One region of the Serratia rubidaea genome, then DNA from elsewhere that is predicted to be linked to it. Evidence: predicted binding sites of a transcription regulator. Region 1 holds the regulator's gene; each other region holds the start of a gene.
What was found. The regulator Fur, encoded in region 1, represses iron uptake genes when iron is present. The targets are predictions, from matches to a motif close to ATAATAATGAGAACNACTATCAA.

Region 1 (5,215 bases):
GTTTGCTGATCGCCGGCAAAATAGGTGCGGGTACGGCCATGCAATGCCTCGGTCGCCATGGCGAAGCCGGCAGCATCCAGGGTATACAGCGTAGAAAGTACCAGCATAAAGCGATTTACGGCTTTGTTCTGCTCGGCGTATTCATCCGACAGCAGCAGTTCGCGCATGGCGCGGACGCGATCGCGCGGGCGTGACGGCGCCGCTTTTTCCGGCTCCTGATTCTGGGCCACAACGCTTGCGCTACGCACAGGTTGCCCTGCGGAAAACTTCAACATACGCCGTAAAATATCGGACGCACTTTCCCCGATATGTTGCGTGTGGCTGGCAATATAACGGTAAAGTTCTTCGTCGACTTCAATAGTTTTCATCTTTATCCAGTACTGTGTTTTCTACTTAAAGCCCGAAGCCAGGTTCTGGTTTCAGGCCGAGGGATTATAAAGTTAAAAGCGCGGGGGCAGACACAACAAAGTGCCGTTCGCGGGCAAAAGCAGACTATTACCTATATCCCCGTCATTTTTTATCCTGCCGGCACGGGCGGGCGGGAACGACGGTGGATCACGGGGTGCGTCAGCACTGCCAATCCATCACCTTTGCAGATAATGAGTATGATACCCTATCAGAACCTCTCAAGATCATGAACTTCGCGATGAAATTACATTATCAATTGCTGGCCGCACAGGCGGAGAACACCGATACCCTGCCTATCCTGCTGATCCACGGCCTGTTCGGCAATCTCGACAACCTCGGGGTGCTGGCGCGCGATCTGAATCAGCAGCACAGCGTGATTAAAGTCGATCTGCGTAACCACGGCCTGTCGCCGCGTTCCGATGAGATGAGCTATGCCGCGATGGCGCAAGACCTGCTGACGCTGCTGGACGACCTCCAGATCGCCCGCGCCATCGTGATCGGCCATTCGATGGGCGGCAAGGCCGCCATGGCGCTGACCGCGCTGGCGCCCGACCGCATTGCACGGCTGGTGGTGATCGATATCGCCCCGGTGGCCTACCCGAGCCGCCACCATGACGACATCTTCGCCGCCCTGACGGCGGTCAGCGACGCCGGCCTTACCCAGCGCCAGCAGGCGGCGCAGCTGATGCGCGACTATCTGGATGAAGAAGGGGTCATTCAGTTCCTGCTGAAATCCTTTCACCAGGGAGAGTGGCGCTTCAACCTGCCGGTGCTGATCGCCAACTACGCGGCGATTATCGGCTGGCGCGAAGTGCCCGCCTGGCCCCACCCAACGCTGTTTATCCGCGGCGGGCTGTCAGAGTACGTGCAAAACAGCTATCGCGACGCCATCGCGCGCCAGTTTCCGCAGGCGCGCGCCTACGAGGTGGCCGGCACCGGACACTGGGTGCATGCGGAAAAACCGCAGGCGGTGCTGCGCGCCATTCACCGCTTTTTGGGCCAGCCCTGAACGCAGGTGGCGAAAAAACGCGCTAAAGATAACGGCTTAGCGCGTTTGCGCCTCAGTTAGGCATTGTCGTTGCGACGCCTGCTGGGGTAAGATGGCGCGCTATAATTTTTGCCGCCATCCCCAGCGTGCTGTCCGGCGCCAGATTGGGGGCAAAGTTGGCTTAGGTTGTAACGACCTGAACGGTATTAACCACAGCGTCCGGAAAGCAGACCATCGCTTTTTGATGCTAATTCCCTTGCAGTACCGCTACCTATGGCAAAAGAACAAACGGATCGCACGACGCTGGATCTGTTCGCAGATGAACGCCGTCCGGGGCGCCCGAAAACCAACCCGTTATCCCGTGATGAACAGCTTAGAATCAATAAGCGTAATCAGTTACGGCGCGATAAAGTCCGCGGGTTACGGCGTGTGGAACTGAAAATCAACGCGGAAGCGGTGGAAGCGCTGAACAGGCTGGCCGAACAGCGCAACATCAGCCGCAGCGAACTGATCGAGCAAATGCTGCTGGCGCAGCTGGCGGACGAACAGCCGTCGCAATAATAACGTGCGGCAGCCGCACACGGCGTAAGGCGATGCCCGCTTAACGCCGCCTTACTTTCCGGCATCGCATGAACGCGATAAAACCCCGGAGCAAATTTCTGGCATGATAGGCGTTTACCGGTGGGACCCAGGTCTTTACCAAGACGCTACTTTACAACGATACCGATGCGATCAGCAGGCGAAACGTATTGTAATTTATTGAATTAAAAGGTTATACGCAATATGGCTAACGTAGGCATTTTCTTTGGCAGCGACACGGGCAATACCGAAAACATTGCCAAGATGATTCAAAAGCTCCTTCGCAAAGACTTCGGCGATGATGTTGCTGAGATTCACGACATCGCCAAAAGCAGCAAAGAAGATCTGGACGCATTCGACATTTTGCTGCTGGGCATCCCGACCTGGTACTACGGTGAAGCACAATGTGACTGGGACGACTTTTTCCCGACGCTGGAAGAAATAGACTTCAACGGTAAGCTGGTTGCGCTGTTCGGCTGCGGCGATCAGGAAGACTATGCCGAGTACTTCTGCGACGCGATGGGCACCATCCGCGATATTATCGAACCGCGCGGCGCCGCTATCGTCGGCCACTGGCCAACCAAAGGCTACCATTTCGAAGCCTCCAAGGGTCTGGCGGACGACGACAACTTTATCGGTTTGGCCATTGATGAAGACCGCCAGCCGGAACTGACCAACGAACGCGTAGAAGCCTGGGTCAAACAGATCGTCGCAGAGCTGAGCCTGGCCGATATCATCGGCTGATATTATGCTCCGCAATGCTGCGAGACGGCTCCCGCTGACCGGCGGGGCCGTTATCGGCATCACGGATTGAAGCAATAGAAGCTACATATTAGTAACTTCCCTCCCCGTCACGGTAGACTCTGGCCCCGGTTTATCCCATTCATCAAGATGTTGCACGCGCAACATGTAACGGCGCAATAGACTTTTGTTAACAACCGGCGGTTTCCATTTAGGTCAACCGGTTCTATAATGAGTCGCTATTAACGCTTTGTGCCGACCGATGCCACAGGCAACAATGCCTCAACTGATTAGCATAGTAACAGGACTGAATCCGCATGACTGACAACAACACCGCATTGAAGAAGGCCGGCTTAAAAGTCACGCTTCCGCGACTCAAAATCCTGGAAGTGCTGCAAGATCCGGCTTGCCATCATGTCAGTGCGGAAGATTTGTATAAGAAACTGATCGACATGGGCGAAGAGATTGGTCTGGCGACGGTTTACCGCGTACTGAACCAGTTTGACGACGCCGGTATCGTTACCCGTCACAACTTCGAAGGCGGCAAGTCCGTATTTGAGCTGACCCAACAGCATCACCACGATCACCTGATCTGCCTGGACTGCGGCAAAGTGATCGAGTTCAGCGATGAGTCCATCGAAGCGCGTCAGCGTGATATCGCCAAACAGCACGGCATCAAGCTCACCAACCACAGCCTGTACCTGTATGGCCACTGCACCAGCGGTGACTGCCGTGAAAACGATACGCTGCATAACAAGAAATAAAGCTGGCCTGCCAGCGTAAATCAGGAACCGCCGCACGGCGGTTTTTTTATGCCTGTCGATCGAGGAGCCGCTGCGGCGCCCGCCGTTATAGCGATGGGCGCCGCAGACGTTTGGCTTAGGCCGTTACCGGCTCCGCGCGGCTGAAGCGCTTGCCGTCCGGGCTTGCCGAACGCACCTGCACCTCGCCCTGCACCGCCGGTCTGGCGGCGTCATCATAGCGCTGCCAGCTCTGACCGCCGTCGGTCGAATACTCGATGGTCAGGCCCGGCAGTGCAATATTGGCCTCCAGCCTGCCGCCGTCAATGCGTGCGCCCGGCACCGGCAGGCGATAGCGGATACCGCCCGCATCCAGCTTGGCCAGTTCACGCTGCCCCAGGATATTGGCAAAAACCTGCCACTCCTGCGCCAGCTTTTTGCCGTCGACAAAGCGGGTTTCCCCACCCTTGTACTCGCGGCCCGCCTGATAGTCCAGCTCCCAGTCGGCGCGGTGCCAGGCGCGCTCGGCCACCGACAGCGCACGTGGGAAGATCATATACTCCATCTGCGGATCGGTTCGCACCACCTCGCTCCACAGCTGGGCGGACAGACCGTGCGCCCCCGGCCACGGCTTGTCGCTCTTGGCGCTGAACGCGTTGCCGTCACGGTCGACCGAGGTTTCGGCATTCTGCGGCATATTGTCCGGAGCAAAGCTGAAAATCTTGCGCTCGTCGCTGAAGCGGGTGCCCCAGTAATAGCCGCTGTCGTTCGGGTTCACTTCATACGGGAAGTCCAGATAGACATAGTCCGGGTTGGAGACCACCACTTCATAACCCTTGTTGGCCCAGTCGTTCACCGAGTCAAAACCGCCCCAGTACAGGGTATCCCAGAAGTTGACGCCCACACGCGAAGTGGCGAACGCTTTGGCGTCCTTGGCGTCTTTCAGGCCATCCTGCCAGGCCTGCATCCGATCGATACCGTGCGCCTTCACCAGCTTGCTGACCTCCTGGCCGAAGTAGCTCGGCAGATGTTCCATATCCGCCACTTTACCGCTGTCGATCAGCCGCTGGCAGGCCTGCGACTTCGCCCATGGCTTATCTTCCTTGCTCAGATCGAGCATCCCCTTGCCCGCCTCCGGTTTCTTCACGTCGGTGTAGCCGGCCCCCAGACGGATGTTTTTCGCCTCATCGCCACCAAAGTGCCAGGTGCCGATCGGCTGCCCCGCCTCCTGATGCATTTTGACCAGTTCCCCCATCACTTTGTCGACAAAGCGGGTGGAGGAGTCCAGGCACGGGTTCAGGTAGCTCTGACGGTTAAAGAACTGTACCGAGGTGGTGTTCGAGGTATCGGTCGGGTCGACCAGCCGGTACGCCTCCGCCTCCTGCTGCTTGCCCTGCGCCATCAGTTTCTGGTAGCGCGCCTCCATGGAAACCACCGCCGCGCGGGCGTGCGCCGGCATGTCGATTTCCGGGATCACCTCAATATGTCGCGCCTGCGCATACTTGAGAATGTCGATGTAATCCTGACGCGAGAAGAAACCGCCGTAGACATCCGGCCCCTGACCGTACTGCGGCAGCAGACAGGTGGTTTCGCTCAGGTCATGGCAGCGCTGCGCACCGACGTCCGTCAACTCCGGCAGGCCGGGGATTTCAATACGCCAGCCCTCATCATCGGTCAGGTGGAAATGGAATTTATTCAGCTTATAGGCCGCCATCTGATCCAGCAGGCGCAGCACGGCGTCCTTATGGTGGAAATTGCG
Region 2 (5,215 bases), 970 kb from region 1:
CCACACGCGCTATCTGCGCCCCGCCAGCGACTACGTGGTGGCCGGCGTGGAGAGCTATGCGCCGCTGATGGCCAAGGCGCCGAAGGTGTTCAACTTCTTCCTGAAGCAGCCGTGGCTGCGCGATCTCAATCGTAACGCCATCGGTATGGTCGATGTGCCGCTGCTGTCCAGCCCGACGCTGCGCCAGCAGCTGTCCGGCCATCAGGCGATCAATATGACGCTTGAACAGCTGGAGGCGCTGCCGCATGCCGCGCGCGACCAGTATGTGCTGATCGTGCAGGATCCGTTCACCAGCTATTACGACGCCGTGGTGGTGGCGGATTTTGTCCGGCTGGTGGAAAAACTCGGCTATCGGCCGGTGCTGCTGCCGTTCTCGCCGAACGGCAAGGCGCAGCACGTGAAAGGCTTCCTGACGCGCTTCGCCAAAACGGCGCGCAAGACCGCCGATTTCCTCAACCGCGTCGCCCGGCTGGGCATGCCGCTGGTCGGGGTCGATCCGGCGCTGGTGCTGTGTTACCGCGATGAGTACCAGGAGATCCTCGGCGAGTCGCGCGGCGACTTCCGCGTACAGCTGGTGCATGAATGGCTGCAGACGCTGCTGGCGGAGCGGGCCGAGCAGCCGGCGACCGGCGAAGCCTGGTATCTGTTCGGCCACTGCACCGAGACTACCGCGCTGCCGGCCAGCAGCCAGCAGTGGGCGTCGATCTTCGCCCGCTTCGGCGCCAAATTGGAAAACGTCAGCGTGGGCTGTTGCGGCATGGCCGGCACCTACGGCCATGAAAGCAAGAACCTGCAAAATTCGCTCGGGATTTATGAGTTATCATGGCACCAGGCGCTGCAGCGGTTGCCGCGTCAACGTTGCCTGGCTACCGGCTATTCCTGCCGCAGCCAGGTCAAACGGATTGAGGGCAACGGCGTGCGGCATCCATTACAGGCGCTGCTGGAGATGATTGCGTGAAGCTGTGGAAACGAGAGACAACGCTGGAACAGTTAAACCGTTCCGGTGAGGGCTGCATGGTGGGCCATGTGGGGATTGAATTTACCCACATCGGCGATGATTTTCTGGAAGCCACCATGCCGGTGGACCCGCGCACCACGCAGCCGTTCGGCCTGCTGCACGGCGGCGCGTCGGTGGTGCTGGCGGAGTCGCTGGGTTCGATGGCCGGCTACCTGTGCACCACCGGCGACCAGCAGGTGGTAGGGGTGGAGATCAACGCCAACCACCTGCGGCCGGCGTTCGACGGCCGGGTGCGCGGCGTCTGCCGCGCGCTGCACGCCGGGCGGCGCAATCAGGTCTGGCAGATCGAGATTTTCGACAAGCGCGACAAGCTGTGCTGTATCTCCCGCCTGACTACGGCGGTGATTGAATAACACGTCACGGCCCGGCGTCAGCGCCGGGCCTTATGCCGCGCCCTTACAGCTGAAAGGGCACGCGTTTGACGAAGTCCTTCTGATAGGCGTTGGCCTTTTCCCAGGTTCCCTCCATCGCGTATTTCTGACAGATCAGCGTCAGGGTATGGCGCGCAAAATGGTAGCTCTGCACCCGAAACAGCTGACAGCGCTGCGGGTTGTTGATCTCGACGATCAGCCGGTTATGCAGCTTGCTGAGGGCGTGCAGGTAGCTGTCGTCATCGCCGTTTTCCAGACACAGATTGGCCATATTCAGACAGACGCTGTTATAACGCTTCAGGTGGTCGACGTTGCACGTCGGCCGCTTGAGCGCTGCTTCCGCCATATAGAAATCCACCGTGGCGTCGCGGATACTGAATTTGTAGTCATCAATCTTGCCCAGCAGCCATGCATTCATCGAGATATTCATTCGCCTACGCCTGATAAAGTAAATGATAATCATTATCATATTTGCAGCCGCGGCGGCGATCAATCATCCGTGATAAATTTTTTTCCTGCGCCGGCACTCAGGGCACGACGATCCATTTGTCCGTGAGCGACTAAACTTTAACCTGTAAGGGAAATTTACCGCCGGCGTGATGCCGGTGGCGTTTTGGCGTGCGAGGGCATTTTTAAACCAGACAGCACGCAGAAATAGGTATTTTCTATGAATGTTTAAGGCAGCGTCCCAGGACGCGCACGGCAGCAAAACGGGACAGCGCGTCAGGCGGCGTAGGGGTAAATAAAGTTTATGTTATTCAGTTGATTAGCGATGAGCTTGCGCCGAAGGTCGGCCGTGGTGGCGGCAGGTGTCCGCGTAGCTTGCCGGCCGGAAGAGGGAAAATTGGTGCGCTGGGGCGATACCCCTGCAAAACCAACGGTTGAAGTGATAATCATTATCACTAACATGGCTGGCAGATATCCCGCGCAGCGTGCGCGCGTCGCGTGTAACACGACGGGAAGAGGATGATGCGTCTCGTCAGAGACCAGTAAGAGGTAGGTCATATGCAAACAGAAAATGTTGGCACTTTTTCGCTGGACGAGCAGACCTGGCAGGGCATTTCGCTCAGCGACAGCGCCGTGCAGCAAATTATCAAGCTGATGCAGCAGGACCCGCAGGTTAAAGGGCTGCAGCTGAGCGTAAAACAGTCCGGCTGCGCCGGCTTCGGCTACGTGCTGGATCTGACCCGCGAGCCGGCCGACGACGATCTGCTGTTTGAGCGCGACGGCGCCAGACTGTACGTGCCGCTTAAAGCGATGCCGTTTATCGACGGCACCACGGTGGATTTCGTCCGCGAAGGGCTGAATCAGATATTTAAGTTCAATAACCCCAAAGCTCAGCACGCCTGCGGGTGCGGCGAGAGCTTTGGCGTTTGAGTGATGTGATCGCCATGACACGAAGCAATGTAAATGTAGAAGTTCCTGATAACGTGCAGGCCTGGGTCAGCGAGGGACGCTATAAGGAAGGCTTCTTTACCCAGCTGCAGACCGATGAGCTTGCCAAAGGCATTAACGAAGAGGTGGTGCGGGCGATTTCGGCCAAGCGCAACGAACCGGCGTGGATGCTGGAGTTCCGCCTCGAGGCCTACCGCGCCTGGCTGCAGATGGAAGAGCCGCACTGGCTGAAGGCCAACTACGACAAACTGAACTATCAGGATTACAGCTATTACTCGGCGCCGTCCTGCGGCAGCTGCGACGACGCCTGCGGCTCCCAGCCGGGGGCCGAGCAGCAGGCGGGCGCCGCGCTGAACGACAACGGCTACCTGACCAGCGAAGTGGAGCAGGCGTTCGAACAGCTGGGCGTGCCGGTGCGCGAGGGCAGTGAAGTGGCGGTGGACGCCATTTTCGACTCGGTGTCCGTCGCCACCACCTACCGGGAGAAACTGGCGGAGAGCGGGGTGATCTTCTGCTCGTTCGGCGAAGCGATTCAGGAACATCCGGAGCTGGTGCGTCAGTACCTCGGCCGGGTGGTGCCGTCTAACGATAACTTCTATGCGGCGCTGAACGCCGCGGTGGCCTCCGACGGCACCTTCGTCTATGTGCCGAAAGGCGTGCGCTGCCCGATGGAGCTGTCCACCTATTTCCGCATCAACGCGGCGAAAACCGGCCAGTTTGAACGCACCATTCTGATTGCCGATGAGGGCAGCTACGTCAGCTATATCGAGGGCTGCTCCGCGCCGGTGCGCGACAGCTACCAGCTGCACGCGGCGGTGGTGGAGGTGATCCTGCATAAAGACGCCGAGGTGAAGTACTCGACGGTGCAGAACTGGTTCGCCGGCGGCGAAAGCAAAGGCGGCATCCTGAACTTCGTCACCAAGCGCGCGCTGTGTGAAGGCGCTAATTCCAAAATGTCCTGGACCCAGTCGGAAACCGGTTCGGCCATTACCTGGAAATACCCCAGCGTCATCCTGCAGGGGGACAATTCGATCGGCGAATTCTTCTCGGTGGCGCTGACCAGCGGCCATCAGCAGGCGGATACCGGCACCAAGATGATCCATATCGGCAAAAACACCAAATCGACCATTATTGCCAAGGGCATCTCCGCCGGCCACAGCCAGAATACCTACCGCGGACTGGTGAAAATCCTGCCGGGGGCGGAAAACGCGCGTAACTTCACCCAGTGCGATTCGATGCTGATCGGCCCGGACAGCGGGGCGCACACCTTCCCGTACGTCGAGGCGCGCAACAACAGCGCGCAGCTGGAGCACGAAGCCACCACCTCGAAAATCGGTGATGACCAGCTGTTCTACTGCCTGCAGCGCGGTATCAGCGAAGATGACGCCATCTCGATGATCGTCAACGGTTTCTGTAAGGACGTTTTCTCCGAACTGCCGCTGGAATTCGCGGTGGAAGCGCAAAAGCTGCTGGCCATCAGCCTGGAGCACAGCGTCGGTTAACCCTGCCGGTTTGGCGGCAGCGACAAGATTTTGGGCGTGACAACGCCACCTGAGGATACAGCATGTTAAGTATTAAAGATTTACGCGTCAGCGCGGAAGACAATGAGATCCTGAAAGGACTGAGTCTGGAGATTAAACCGGGCGAAGTGCATGCCATCATGGGGCCGAACGGCTCCGGCAAGAGCACCTTGTCCGCGACGCTGGCCGGGCGTGAAGAGTATGAGGTCAGCGGCGGCAGCGTCACCTTTAAGGGCAAGGACCTGCTGGAGCTGGATCCGGAAGATCGCGCCGGCGAAGGGGTCTTTCTCGCCTTCCAATACCCGGTGGAGATCCCCGGCGTCAGCAACCATTTCTTTTTGCAGACCTCGGTCAATGCGGTGCGCAAATACCGCGGCCTGGAGGCGCTGGACCGTTTCGACTTCGCCGATTTTATCGAAGAGAAGATCGCGCTGCTGGATATGCCGGCCGACCTGCTGAGCCGCTCGGTGAACGTCGGTTTCTCCGGCGGTGAGAAGAAGCGTAACGATATTCTGCAGATGGCCGCGCTGGAGCCGGATTTGTGCATTCTGGATGAGACCGATTCCGGGCTGGACATCGACGCGCTGAAAATCGTCGCCAACGGCGTGAACTCGCTGCGCGACGGCAAGCGCGCCTTTATTATCGTCACCCACTATCAGCGTATTCTGGATTACATCAAACCGGATTACGTCCACGTACTTTCCCAGGGGCGCATCGTGAAATCCGGTGATTTCTCTCTGGTGAAACAGTTGGAGGAGCAGGGCTATGGCTGGCTTGCCGACCAACAATAATTCACGCGCGCTGCAACAGCTCTACAGCCTGTTTGAGGCGCAGGGCGGTGAGCACTCCCCGCATGCCCTGACCAACTGGCAGCAGGCGCTGCGGCTGGGCTGGCCGACGCGCAAACATGA
Region 3 (5,215 bases), 1.2 Mb from region 1:
GGCGCGTCGGTCGCCGTAACGCCGGGAGACGACGCGTCCGCCAGCTGGAACACCGCCACGCTTTGCTGCAGGATTTCCGCCTGCTCTTCCAGCGAGTCGGCGGCGGCGGCGGACTGTTCCACCAGGGCGGCGTTTTGCTGCGTGGTCTGATCCATCTCGGCGATCGCGTGGCCGATCTGGTCGATGCCGCGCGTCTGCTCGTCGGAGGCGGAGGCGATCTCCGCCATGATATCGCGCACGTGGCCGACGGCCTGCACGATTTGCTCCATGGTGCTGCCGGTCTCCTCCACCAGCCGGGTGCCGCTCTGCACGCGGTTGACCGACTCGCCGATCAGCCCTTCGATCTCCTTGGCCGCCTGCGCGCAGCGCTGCGCCAGGCTGCGCACTTCGCTGGCCACCACCGAGAAGCCGCGGCCCTGCTCGCCGGCGCGCGCCGCTTCAACGGCGGCATTCAGCGCCAGGATATTGGTCTGGAAGGCAATACCGTTGATCAGCGTGGTGATTTCGGCAATGCGTTGCGAACTGCTGGAGATATCGCGCATGGTGGCGACCACGCTGCCCACCAGCTTGCCGCCCTGCTGGGCGGTATCGGAGGCGTCCGACGCCAGCTGGTTGGCGTGATGGGCGTTGTCCGCGTTCTGTTTCACCGTGGCGGTCAGCTGCTCCATGCTGGCGGCGGTTTCCTCCACCGCCGCCGCCTGTTGCTCGGTGCGCGAGGAGAGATCGGTATTGCCGGCGGAGATTTCACCGGCGGCGGTGTAAACCTGGCCGACGCCCTGCTGGATTTTTTCAATCATATCGCGCAGGTTCTGGTTCATGGTCGCCATCGCCTGCAGCAGTTTGCCCAGTTCGTCGCGGCGTTCGGGAACATCCACCCGGCGCAGATCGCCGGTAGCGATGCGTTGCGCAATCTCCAGCGTATTGTTCAGCGGCCGGGTGATCTGCTGGGTAATGCGCCATGACACCAGCAGCCCGACGATAATGGCGATCAGCGTGGTCAGGCCCATGGCCAGCTGCGCTTTGCTGATATCGCCCTCGGTGTTGGTTAATTCATCCTGTAGGAAGATGCGGGCCAGTGCGCCGATCTTGAGCGCATTATCCCCTTGGGCCTTGCTGATCGCCAGTTCACGCTCATAGGCAGGCATATAGGCTTTGATATGCGCCTGATAGCTGTCTATTGCGTTCAGCAGCGGCTGCAGCTGCGGTTTTTGCTGTTCCGGCAGACGCTGGATCAGCGCCTGAGTATTGTCGTGCGCTTTGGCGATTGCGGTGAGCAGCGCCGCTTCGGCCTCATGGTTGAGGTTGAGCAGCAAGCCGCGGGCGTCGTAGCGGATTTGCGTCAGCGTTTGTCGGAGCCGGATGAACGGAAGCTGTAATTCGCCGCCGCCCAACTGGCGCTCAGCCTGCTGCAGGTTTTCCAGGACTTCCGCCATCCCCCAGCTGCTGCGTATGGCGTCTTTGGCGGCGATCGCCTCAAGCAGCTGCTGCTGTTGCTGCTGGTATTCATCGATCATTTTCACCAGCTGGCGCAGCTGCTGGTAACTCAGCCGGTCCCACTCCATTTTCTGGCCGTCCGTCACCAGCTTTGCGGCATTCTCGACGTGCACCCGGTGTTTTTCCAAAAACTCCGTGCGGTAGCCCTGGCCGTAAAGCGCCCGGTAGTAGTTTGCCTGATTGATCTCGTAGTTCAGCCGATCGCTGAAATTGATGCGTTCGGAACGGGCATTGATGATGTTGAGGTAGTAGACGCCGGCGCCGGCGATGATGGCCGCCAACAGCAGCATCAGGAAGAAGCCGAGGGTAAGTTTTTTCCCTACGCTAAGATGGGTGTATCGGCTCGTCAGTGTTTGCAATACCGCCATTGTTTGTCCCTTTTTTAAGCGATGTGATGGGAAAAACCATCGGCATTGCAGGGATAAACTTTAGCGGTTTTTTAAGCAAAAAATGCCCGCGGGACGCGGGCATGATGACGAGATGAAAGGATTACTTCTTGGCGGCGAAGCGCGCGGCGGCTTCGTCCCAGTTCACCACGTTCCAGAATGCTTTGATGTAGTCCGGGCGTTTGTTCTGATATTTCAGGTAGTAAGCGTGTTCCCACACGTCCAGGCCGATCAGCGGGAACCCGGAGGCGCCGGCAACGGCTTCGCCCATCAGCGGGCTGTCCTGGTTGGCGGTGGAGACTACGGCCAGTTTGCCGTCATCTTTCAGCACCAGCCATGCCCAACCGGAACCGAAACGGGTAGCGGCGGCTTTCTCGAACTCTTCCTGGAATTTCTCCACGCTGCCGAAGTCGCGCTCGATGGCGGCCTTCAGATCGCCGGACAGGGTGGTGCCGGTTTTCAGGTTTTTCCAGAAGAAGCTGTGGTTGGCGTGGCCGCCGGCGTTGTTGCGCATAAAGGTGCGCTTGTCGGCCGGAACCTTATCCAGGTCTTTGATCAGCTCTTCAACGCTCAGCGACGCCAGTTCCGGGTAGGCTTCCAGCACGGTGTTGGCGTTGTTGACGTAGGTCTGATGGTGTTTGGTGTGATGGATCTCCATCGTCTGCTTGTCAAAGTGCGGTTCCAGCGCGTCATAGGCGTACGGCAGTGATGGCAGTGAATAACTCATGATCATCGTCTCCAGTGTGATAGGGCGGCGCAAGGATGTAAGCACCGCGTAAGCAGTCGGATCATTATAGTTAATTAAATGATATTGAAAATGATTATCAATGCCCCTTGGTTTGTGCGGTTTTTGCGCAACCCATGAGTGTGATCAATGTCTCACTTTTGTGTCATATTGTGTCTATATTATTCACTGACAGAGCACGGCTTTATAACAACCCCGGTATCGCTATGGTATTATACGGGGTTATACCCTCAATAATTCGAGTTGCAGGCAGGCGGCAGGAGAAGGTGTCCCCGGTAAGTGATGCGGGTGACTGAGCGCCGCCGGTTCACCTGCAGCCTGAAGTATGACGGGTAGATAACGTTGCCAATATAACAACGATCATTATTAGCGCTTCCACGCCCGGCGTGAAGCAGGCGCACTCGAAACAATGTGACTACGCGATGAAGGAGACCCCCCATGCAGGTCAGCAGAAGGCAGTTCTTTAAGATCTGCGCTGGCGGTATGGCAGGGACGACGGTGGCCGCGCTGGGGTTCACCCCGGAAGCGGCGTTAGCGGAAACCCGGCAGTACAAACTGCTGCGCGCCCGTGAAACCCGTAACAACTGTACATACTGTTCCGTCGGCTGTGGGTTGTTGATGTACAGCCTTGGCGACGGCGCCAAGAACGCAAAAGAAAGCATTTTCCATATCGAAGGGGATCCGGATCATCCGGTCAGCCGCGGCGCGCTTTGCCCGAAAGGCGCAGGCCTGGTGGATTTCATCCACAGCGAAGGCCGTCTGCAGTACCCTGAATACCGCGCGCCAGGCTCTGATAAATGGCAGCGCCTCAGCTGGGACGACGCCTTTACCCGCATCGCCAAGCTGATGAAAGAGGACCGCGACGCCAACTTCGTCGCCACCAACGAACAGGGCGCCACCGTTAACCGCTGGCTGTCCACCGGCATGCTGTGCGCGTCAGGCGCCAGTAACGAAACCGGCTATTTAACGCAAAAATTCACCCGCGCTCTCGGCATGCTGGCCGTAGACAACCAGGCGCGCGTCTGACACGGACCAACGGTAGCAAGTCTTGCTCCAACATTTGGTCGCGGTGCGATGACCAACCACTGGGTGGATATTAAGAACGCGAATTTGATCGTCGTGATGGGCGGCAATGCGGCAGAAGCGCATCCGGTGGGGTTCCGCTGGGCGATGGAAGCCAAAATTCACAATAAAGCCAAGCTGATTGTGATCGATCCGCGCTTTACCCGTACGGCATCGGTGGCGGATTTCTATACGCCAATCCGTTCCGGCACCGACATTGCTTTCCTGTCGGGCGTACTGCTGTACCTGATCACCAATAACAAAATTAACCGCGAGTACGTCGAGGCCTACACCAACGCCAGCCTGCTGGTGCGGGAAGATTTTGCCTTTGAAGACGGCCTGTTCAGCGGTTACGACGCCGACAACCACAAGTACGACAAAACCACCTGGAACTACCAGCTGGACGAAAACGGCTACGCCAAGCGCGACGTTACGCTGCAGGATCCGCGCTGCGTGTGGAACATGCTGAAAGAGCACGTCAGCCGCTATACGCCGGACGTGGTGGAGAATATCTGCGGCACGCCGAAGGCCGACTTCCTGCAGGTGTGCGAATACATCGCCGAAACCAGCGCCCACGACCGCACCGCATCGTTCCTGTATGCGCTGGGCTGGACGCAGCACTCGGTCGGTGCGCAGAACATCCGCACCATGGCGATGATCCAGCTGCTGCTCGGCAATATGGGCATGGCGGGCGGCGGCGTCAACGCGCTGCGCGGCCACTCCAACATTCAGGGGCTGACCGACCTGGGCCTGCTGTCGCAGAGCCTGCCGGGCTACCTGACCCTGCCGTCCGAACAGCAAACCGATCTGAACGGCTACCTGAACGCCAACACGCCGAAGGCGCTGCTGCCGGGGCAGGTCAACTACTGGAGCAACTACCCGAAATTCTTCGTCAGCCTGATGAAGAGCTTCTACGGCGACAAGGCGCAGAAAGAGAACGACTGGGGCTTTGACTGGCTGCCGAAGTGGGATAAAGGCTACGACGTGCTGCAGTACTTCGAAATGATGGCGCAGGGCAAGGTCAACGGCTACTTCTGCCAGGGCTTTAACCCGGTGGCGTCGTTCCCGAACAAAAACAAGGTCGTTGCCTCGCTGTCCAAGCTGAAGTTCCTGGTGACCATCGACCCGCTGAATACCGAAACCGCCAACTTCTGGCAGAACCACGGCGAGTTTAACGACGTGGATCCGTCGCAGATTCAGACCGAGGTCTTCCGCCTGCCGTCCACCTGCTTTGCCGAGGAGAACGGCTCGATCGTCAACTCCGCACGCTGGCTGCAGTGGCACTGGAAGGGCGCCGACGGCCCGGGCGAAGCGATGAACGACGGTGAAATTCTGTCGGGCATCTTCAGCCGGCTGCGCGAGATGTACGCGCGCGAAGGCGGCGCGACGCCGGAGCCGGTGCTGAACATGACCTGGGACTACCTGACGCCGGAAAATCCGTCGCCGGAAGAGGTGGCGCAGGAGAGCAACGGCAAGGCGCTGGCGGATATTCTCGACGCCGACGGCAAGGTTCTGGTGAAAAAAGGCC
Region 4 (5,215 bases), 1.6 Mb from region 1:
ATCGCCATTGAGGCCGGTCTGGAGCCGCTGGCCGATACGCTGTGGCAGGATCCGCAACAGCAGCCGGAACGGCTGGCGGAAAGCTTTGTCGACGCCGATAAAGGCGTGGCGGACGTAAAAGCGGCGCTGGACGGCGCACGCTACATCCTGATGGAGCGCTTTGCCGAAGACGCCGCGCTGCTGGCCAAAGTGCGTAACTACCTGTGGAAGAACGCCCATCTGGTGGCCAAAGTGGTGGAAGGCAAAGAAGAGGAAGGCGCAAAATTCCGCGACTACTTCGACCATCACGAACCTATCGCCCAGGTGCCATCGCACCGCGCGCTGGCGATGTTCCGCGGCCGCAACGAAGGCATCCTGCAGCTGTCGCTGAATGCCGACCCGCAGTTCGACGAAGCGCCGCGTGAAAGCCAGGCGGAACAGATCATCATCAGCCACCTGGACCTGCGGCTGAACAACGCGCCGGCGGACGCCTGGCGCAAAGCGGTGGTCAACTGGACCTGGCGCATCAAGGTGCTGCTGCACCTGGAAACCGAACTGATGGGCACGGTGCGCGAACGCGCCGAAGATGAAGCCATCAACGTGTTTGCCCGCAACCTGCACGATCTGCTGATGGCGGCGCCGGCCGGCATGCGCGCCACCATGGGGCTCGATCCGGGCCTGCGCACCGGGGTGAAAGTGGCGGTGGTCGACGCCACCGGCAAACTGGTGGCCACCGATACCGTTTACCCGCACACCGGTCAGGCCGCCAAGGCCGCCGCCGCAGTCGCCGCGCTGTGCACCAAACATAACGTCGAACTGGTGGCGATCGGCAACGGCACCGCCTCCCGTGAAACCGAGCGCTTCTTCGCCGAACTGCAAAAACAGTTCCCGGCGGTCAAGGCGCAGAAGGTAATCGTCAGCGAGGCCGGCGCATCGGTCTACTCCGCGTCCGAACTGGCGGCGCTGGAGTTCCCGAACCTCGACGTGTCGCTGCGCGGCGCGGTGTCCATCGCCCGTCGTCTGCAGGATCCGCTGGCGGAACTGGTGAAGATCGAGCCGAAATCCATCGGCGTCGGTCAGTATCAGCACGACGTCAGCCAAAGCCAGCTGGCGAAGAAGCTGGACTCGGTGGTTGAGGACTGCGTAAACGCCGTCGGCGTCGACCTGAACACCGCCTCGGTGCCGCTGCTGACCCGCGTCGCCGGCCTGACGCGCATCATGGCGCAGAACATCGTTAACTGGCGTGATGAAAACGGCCGCTTCAACAACCGCGCGCAGCTGCTGAAAGTCAGCCGCCTGGGGCCGAAAGCCTTTGAACAGTGCGCCGGCTTCCTGCGCATCAACCACGGCGACAACCCGCTGGACGCCTCGACCGTACACCCGGAAACCTATCCGGTGGTAGAGCGCATTCTGGCCGCCACCCAGCAGGCGCTGCAGGATCTGATGGGCAACCCGAGCGCGGTGCGCGGCCTGAAGGCCAGCGACTTTACCGACGAGCAGTTCGGCGTGCCGACCGTGACCGACATTCTGAAAGAGCTGGAGAAACCGGGCCGCGATCCGCGTCCCGAGTTCAAAACCGCCACCTTCGCCGACGGTGTGGAAACGCTGAACGACCTGCAGCCGGGGATGATCCTGGAAGGCTCGGTAACCAACGTGACCAACTTTGGCGCCTTCGTCGATATCGGCGTCCATCAGGATGGTCTGGTGCATATCTCTTCACTGGCCGACAAGTTCGTCGAAGATCCGCATACCGTGGTGAAAGCCGGCGATATCGTCAAGGTGAAGGTGATGGAAGTGGATCTGCAGCGTAAGCGCATTGCGCTGAGCATGCGTCTGGACGAGCAGCCGGGGGAAGGTTCGCCGCGCCGCGGCGGTTCCGCGCCGGCGCGCGATCGCGATAACGCATCGCGCCAGCAGGCTCAGCGTCCGAAAGCGCGCAACAACGCCCCGGCCGGCAACAGCGCCATGGGCGATGCGCTGGCGGCGGCCTTCGGCAAAAAACGCTAACCGTCGCAAGCTCTCAGGCGGAGCCGCCCGGCTCCGCCTGTTTTAAATCCGCATTTTTTTGACCTGCCGCAACCCCGGCGCTATTTTTTCACCGCTTGCTGCCGGCCGCTCTCTTTCGCTTCTTTGCGCAACGCAACGCGTTCTTATTCACACTTTTATTAACATTTCTCTTTCATAATGCTTATTTTCGCCCTGGTACAAGGCGTTAGCCGCGCGGGTGACGTCGGTCCGTGTTAATAATAATTTCACCGATGTAGCAAAAGCAGCGGAATATCTGCCGGCCAGGATCACGCCGTTCTCAAATAAGAAAAAACAGACGCCACTATTTAATAAATTTAACGAATTCTCCTCATTTGCCGCGCCGTTGGCTGAGTGATACAAGTACGGCATCGCGCAGGCGGCCGATAACGAATCGTTACCAATATCCACACAATTCGAATTGAATTAGAGAATGATTCTCACTATTATTCTTGTACGTGTTTATCCCTTGTCGGCAGCGACCTGAAGCAGTATCGGCAGCCGCCGCATACGATTCCGACGCGTTGGCGTCACGCCCTACGCGTCCAGAAAAATCAAGCAGGTCATATGCATCTACAGCCCAAACGCTCTTATAAGATCGCCGGTTTTTCTCCTGAAATCAGCCCGGCCTATCGACAAAAACTGTTATCGCTCGGCATGTTGCCCGGTTCGTCGTTCGACGTGATTCGCGTGGCCCCGCTCGGCGACCCTATAGAAATCAAAACCCGGCGCGTCAGCCTGGTATTGCGCAAAAAAGATCTCGCCCTGCTGGCGCTTGAAGCACAGCCGTAACGCCGGGCCGTCGTCGACACTCTTATGCGGCATGAAAATAACGATGAAAAAACTCACCATTGGCCTAATCGGCAATCCGAATTCAGGGAAAACCACGCTGTTTAATCAGCTTACCGGCGCCCGTCAGCGGGTCGGCAACTGGGCGGGGGTGACGGTGGAGCGTAAGGAAGGCCAGTTCGCCACGCCGCAGTCGCAGGTAACGCTGGTCGATCTGCCCGGTACTTACTCGCTGACCACCATCTCCGAACAGACCTCGCTGGATGAGCAGATCGCCTGCCATTACATTCTCAGCGGCGACGCCGACCTGCTGATCAACGTGGTCGACGCCTCCAACCTTGAACGCAACCTCTACCTGACGCTGCAGCTGCTGGAGCTGGGCATTCCCTGCATTCTGGCGCTGAACATGCTGGATATCGCCCGCAGCCAGCAGATCGCCATCGACGTCGCCGCCCTGTCGGCGCGCCTCGGCTGCCCGGTGGTGCCGATGGTCTCGACCAAAGCCGACGGCATCGGCGTGCTCAAGCAGATGATCGACAATCACCAGTGCAACCAGCTCACCGCGCTGGTCAACTATCCGCCGCTGCTGCTGCAGGAAGTCGACGCGCTCAGCGCCGCGATGCCCGAGACGCTGCCGGACGGCCAGCGCCGCTGGCTGGCGCTGCAGATGCTGGAGGGCGATATTTACAGCCACCAGTTGGCGGGCGACGCCGCCGCGCTGCTGCCGGCGGCCCGGCAGTCGCTGGAGCGGCAACAGCAGGAAGACCCGGCGCTGGTGATTGCCGATGCGCGCTACCAGTCCATCGCCGCCATCTGCGATAGCGTCAGCAATTCGCAGCAGGCGCGGCCAAACCGGCTGACCGACCTGCTGGATAAGGTGATCCTCAACCGCTGGCTGGGCGTGCCGATTTTTCTGCTGGTGATGTACCTGATGTTTCTGCTGGCCATCAATATCGGCGGCGCGCTGCAGCCGATTTTCGATCTCGGCTCGGCCGCCCTGTTTATTCAGGGCATTCAATGGCTCGGCTATACCCTGCACGCCCCGGAGTGGCTGACGGTCTTTCTGGCGCAGGGCGTCGGCGGCGGTATCAACACCGTGCTGCCGCTGGTGCCGCAGATCGGCATGATGTACCTGTTCCTGTCATTCCTTGAGGATTCAGGCTATATGGCGCGCGCCGCGTTCGTGATGGACCGGCTGATGCAGGCGTTGGGGCTGCCGGGCAAATCCTTTGTGCCGCTGATCGTCGGGTTTGGCTGCAACGTACCGTCGATTATGGGCACCCGCACCCTGGACGCGCAGCGCGAAAGGCTGATTACCATCATGATGGCGCCGTTTATGTCCTGCGGCGCCCGGCTGGCGATCTTTGCCGTGTTCGCCGCGGCGTTCTTCGGCCAGCACGGCGCCGGCGTGGTGTTCTCCCTGTATCTGCTGGGTATCCTGGTGGCGATCCTCACCGGCCTGGTGCTGAAATACACCATCATGCGCGGCGAAGCCTCGCCGTTCGTGATGGAGCTGCCGGTGTATCACGTGCCGCACCTGAAAAGCCTGCTGCTGCAAACCTGGCAGCGGCTGAAAGGCTTCGTACTGCGCGCCGGGAAGGTGATCGTCATCGCCAGCATTTTTATCGGCGGCCTGAACAGCTTCTCCTTCAGCGGCAAGCCGGTGGACAGCATCAATGATTCCGCGCTGGCCTCAGTCTCCAAGGTGCTGACGCCGCTGCTGCAGCCGATGGGCGTGCACAGCGACAACTGGCAGGCTACCGTCGGGCTGGTGACCGGCGCGATGGCCAAAGAGGTGGTGGTAGGGACGCTGAACACGCTGTACACCGCCGAACACATTACCAGCCAGGAATTTGACGCCGAAAGCTTCAACCTGCTGGATGAGCTGCAAGCGGCGCTGCAGGAAACCTGGCAGGGGCTGAAAGACACCTTCAGCCTCAGCGTGCTCTCCAACCCGATCGAGGCCAGCAAGGGCGACGGTGAAATGGGCGTCAGTTCAATGGGCACCATGAGCAGTAAGTTCGGCACGCCGGTTTCCGCCTACAGCTACCTGATCTTTGTGCTGTTGTACGTGCCGTGCGTCTCGGTGATGGGGGCCATCGCCCGTGAATCCAGCCGCGGCTGGATGACCTTCTCCATTCTGTGGGGGTTGAACATCGCCTATTCGCTGGCGACGCTGTTTTACCAGTTTGCCACCTTCAGCCAGCACCCGCAGTACAGCCTGCTGTGCATCGCGGCGGTGGTGGTGGTCAACCTGCTGGTGCTGATCGGCCTGCGCAAGGCCCGCAGCCGCGTGACCGTACGGCTGCGCAGCGGCGCTGCGGCAGGCGACTGCTGCCAGTCTTCACAGAAGGCATGCCACTGATGGCCAGCCTGCTGCAAGTGCGCGACGCGCTGGCGCTCTGCGGCAGCGCCCAGGCGC

Region 2: the regulator Fur is predicted to act here: its motif matches at 2,276-2,298, upstream of sufA (Fe-S cluster assembly scaffold SufA).
Region 3: the regulator Fur is predicted to act here: its motif matches at 2,686-2,708, upstream of sodA (superoxide dismutase [Mn]).
Region 4: the regulator Fur is predicted to act here: its motif matches at 2,432-2,454, upstream of feoA (ferrous iron transporter A).

What each region holds. Positions count from the first base shown of each region.
Region 1 is NZ_CP065640.1:2,748,697-2,753,911, reverse strand. Features, by position in the region: gene seqA (replication initiation negative regulator SeqA) at 1-368, opposite strand, end outside; gene ybfF (esterase) at 635-1,417, shown strand; gene ybfE (LexA regulated protein) at 1,670-1,957, shown strand; gene fldA (flavodoxin FldA) at 2,180-2,719, shown strand; gene fur (ferric iron uptake transcriptional regulator) at 3,034-3,480, shown strand; gene I6G83_RS12825 (beta-N-acetylhexosaminidase) at 3,596-5,215, opposite strand, start outside.
Region 2 is NZ_CP065640.1:3,719,912-3,725,126, forward strand. Features, by position in the region: gene ydiJ (D-2-hydroxyglutarate dehydrogenase YdiJ) at 1-958, shown strand, start outside; gene menI (1,4-dihydroxy-2-naphthoyl-CoA hydrolase) at 955-1,371, shown strand; gene I6G83_RS17435 (hypothetical protein) at 1,415-1,819, opposite strand; gene sufA (Fe-S cluster assembly scaffold SufA) at 2,395-2,766, shown strand; gene sufB (Fe-S cluster assembly protein SufB) at 2,781-4,286, shown strand; gene sufC (Fe-S cluster assembly ATPase SufC) at 4,349-5,095, shown strand; gene sufD (Fe-S cluster assembly protein SufD) at 5,070-5,215, shown strand, end outside.
Region 3 is NZ_CP065640.1:1,547,850-1,553,064, forward strand. Features, by position in the region: gene I6G83_RS07180 (methyl-accepting chemotaxis protein) at 1-1,862, opposite strand, end outside; gene sodA (superoxide dismutase [Mn]) at 1,984-2,607, opposite strand; gene fdnG (formate dehydrogenase-N subunit alpha) at 3,064-5,215, shown strand, end outside.
Region 4 is NZ_CP065640.1:1,194,332-1,199,546, forward strand. Features, by position in the region: gene I6G83_RS05595 (Tex family protein) at 1-1,986, shown strand, start outside; gene I6G83_RS05600 (hypothetical protein) at 2,134-2,415, opposite strand; gene feoA (ferrous iron transporter A) at 2,572-2,796, shown strand; gene feoB (Fe(2+) transporter permease subunit FeoB) at 2,840-5,158, shown strand; gene I6G83_RS05615 (FeoC-like transcriptional regulator) at 5,158-5,215, shown strand, end outside.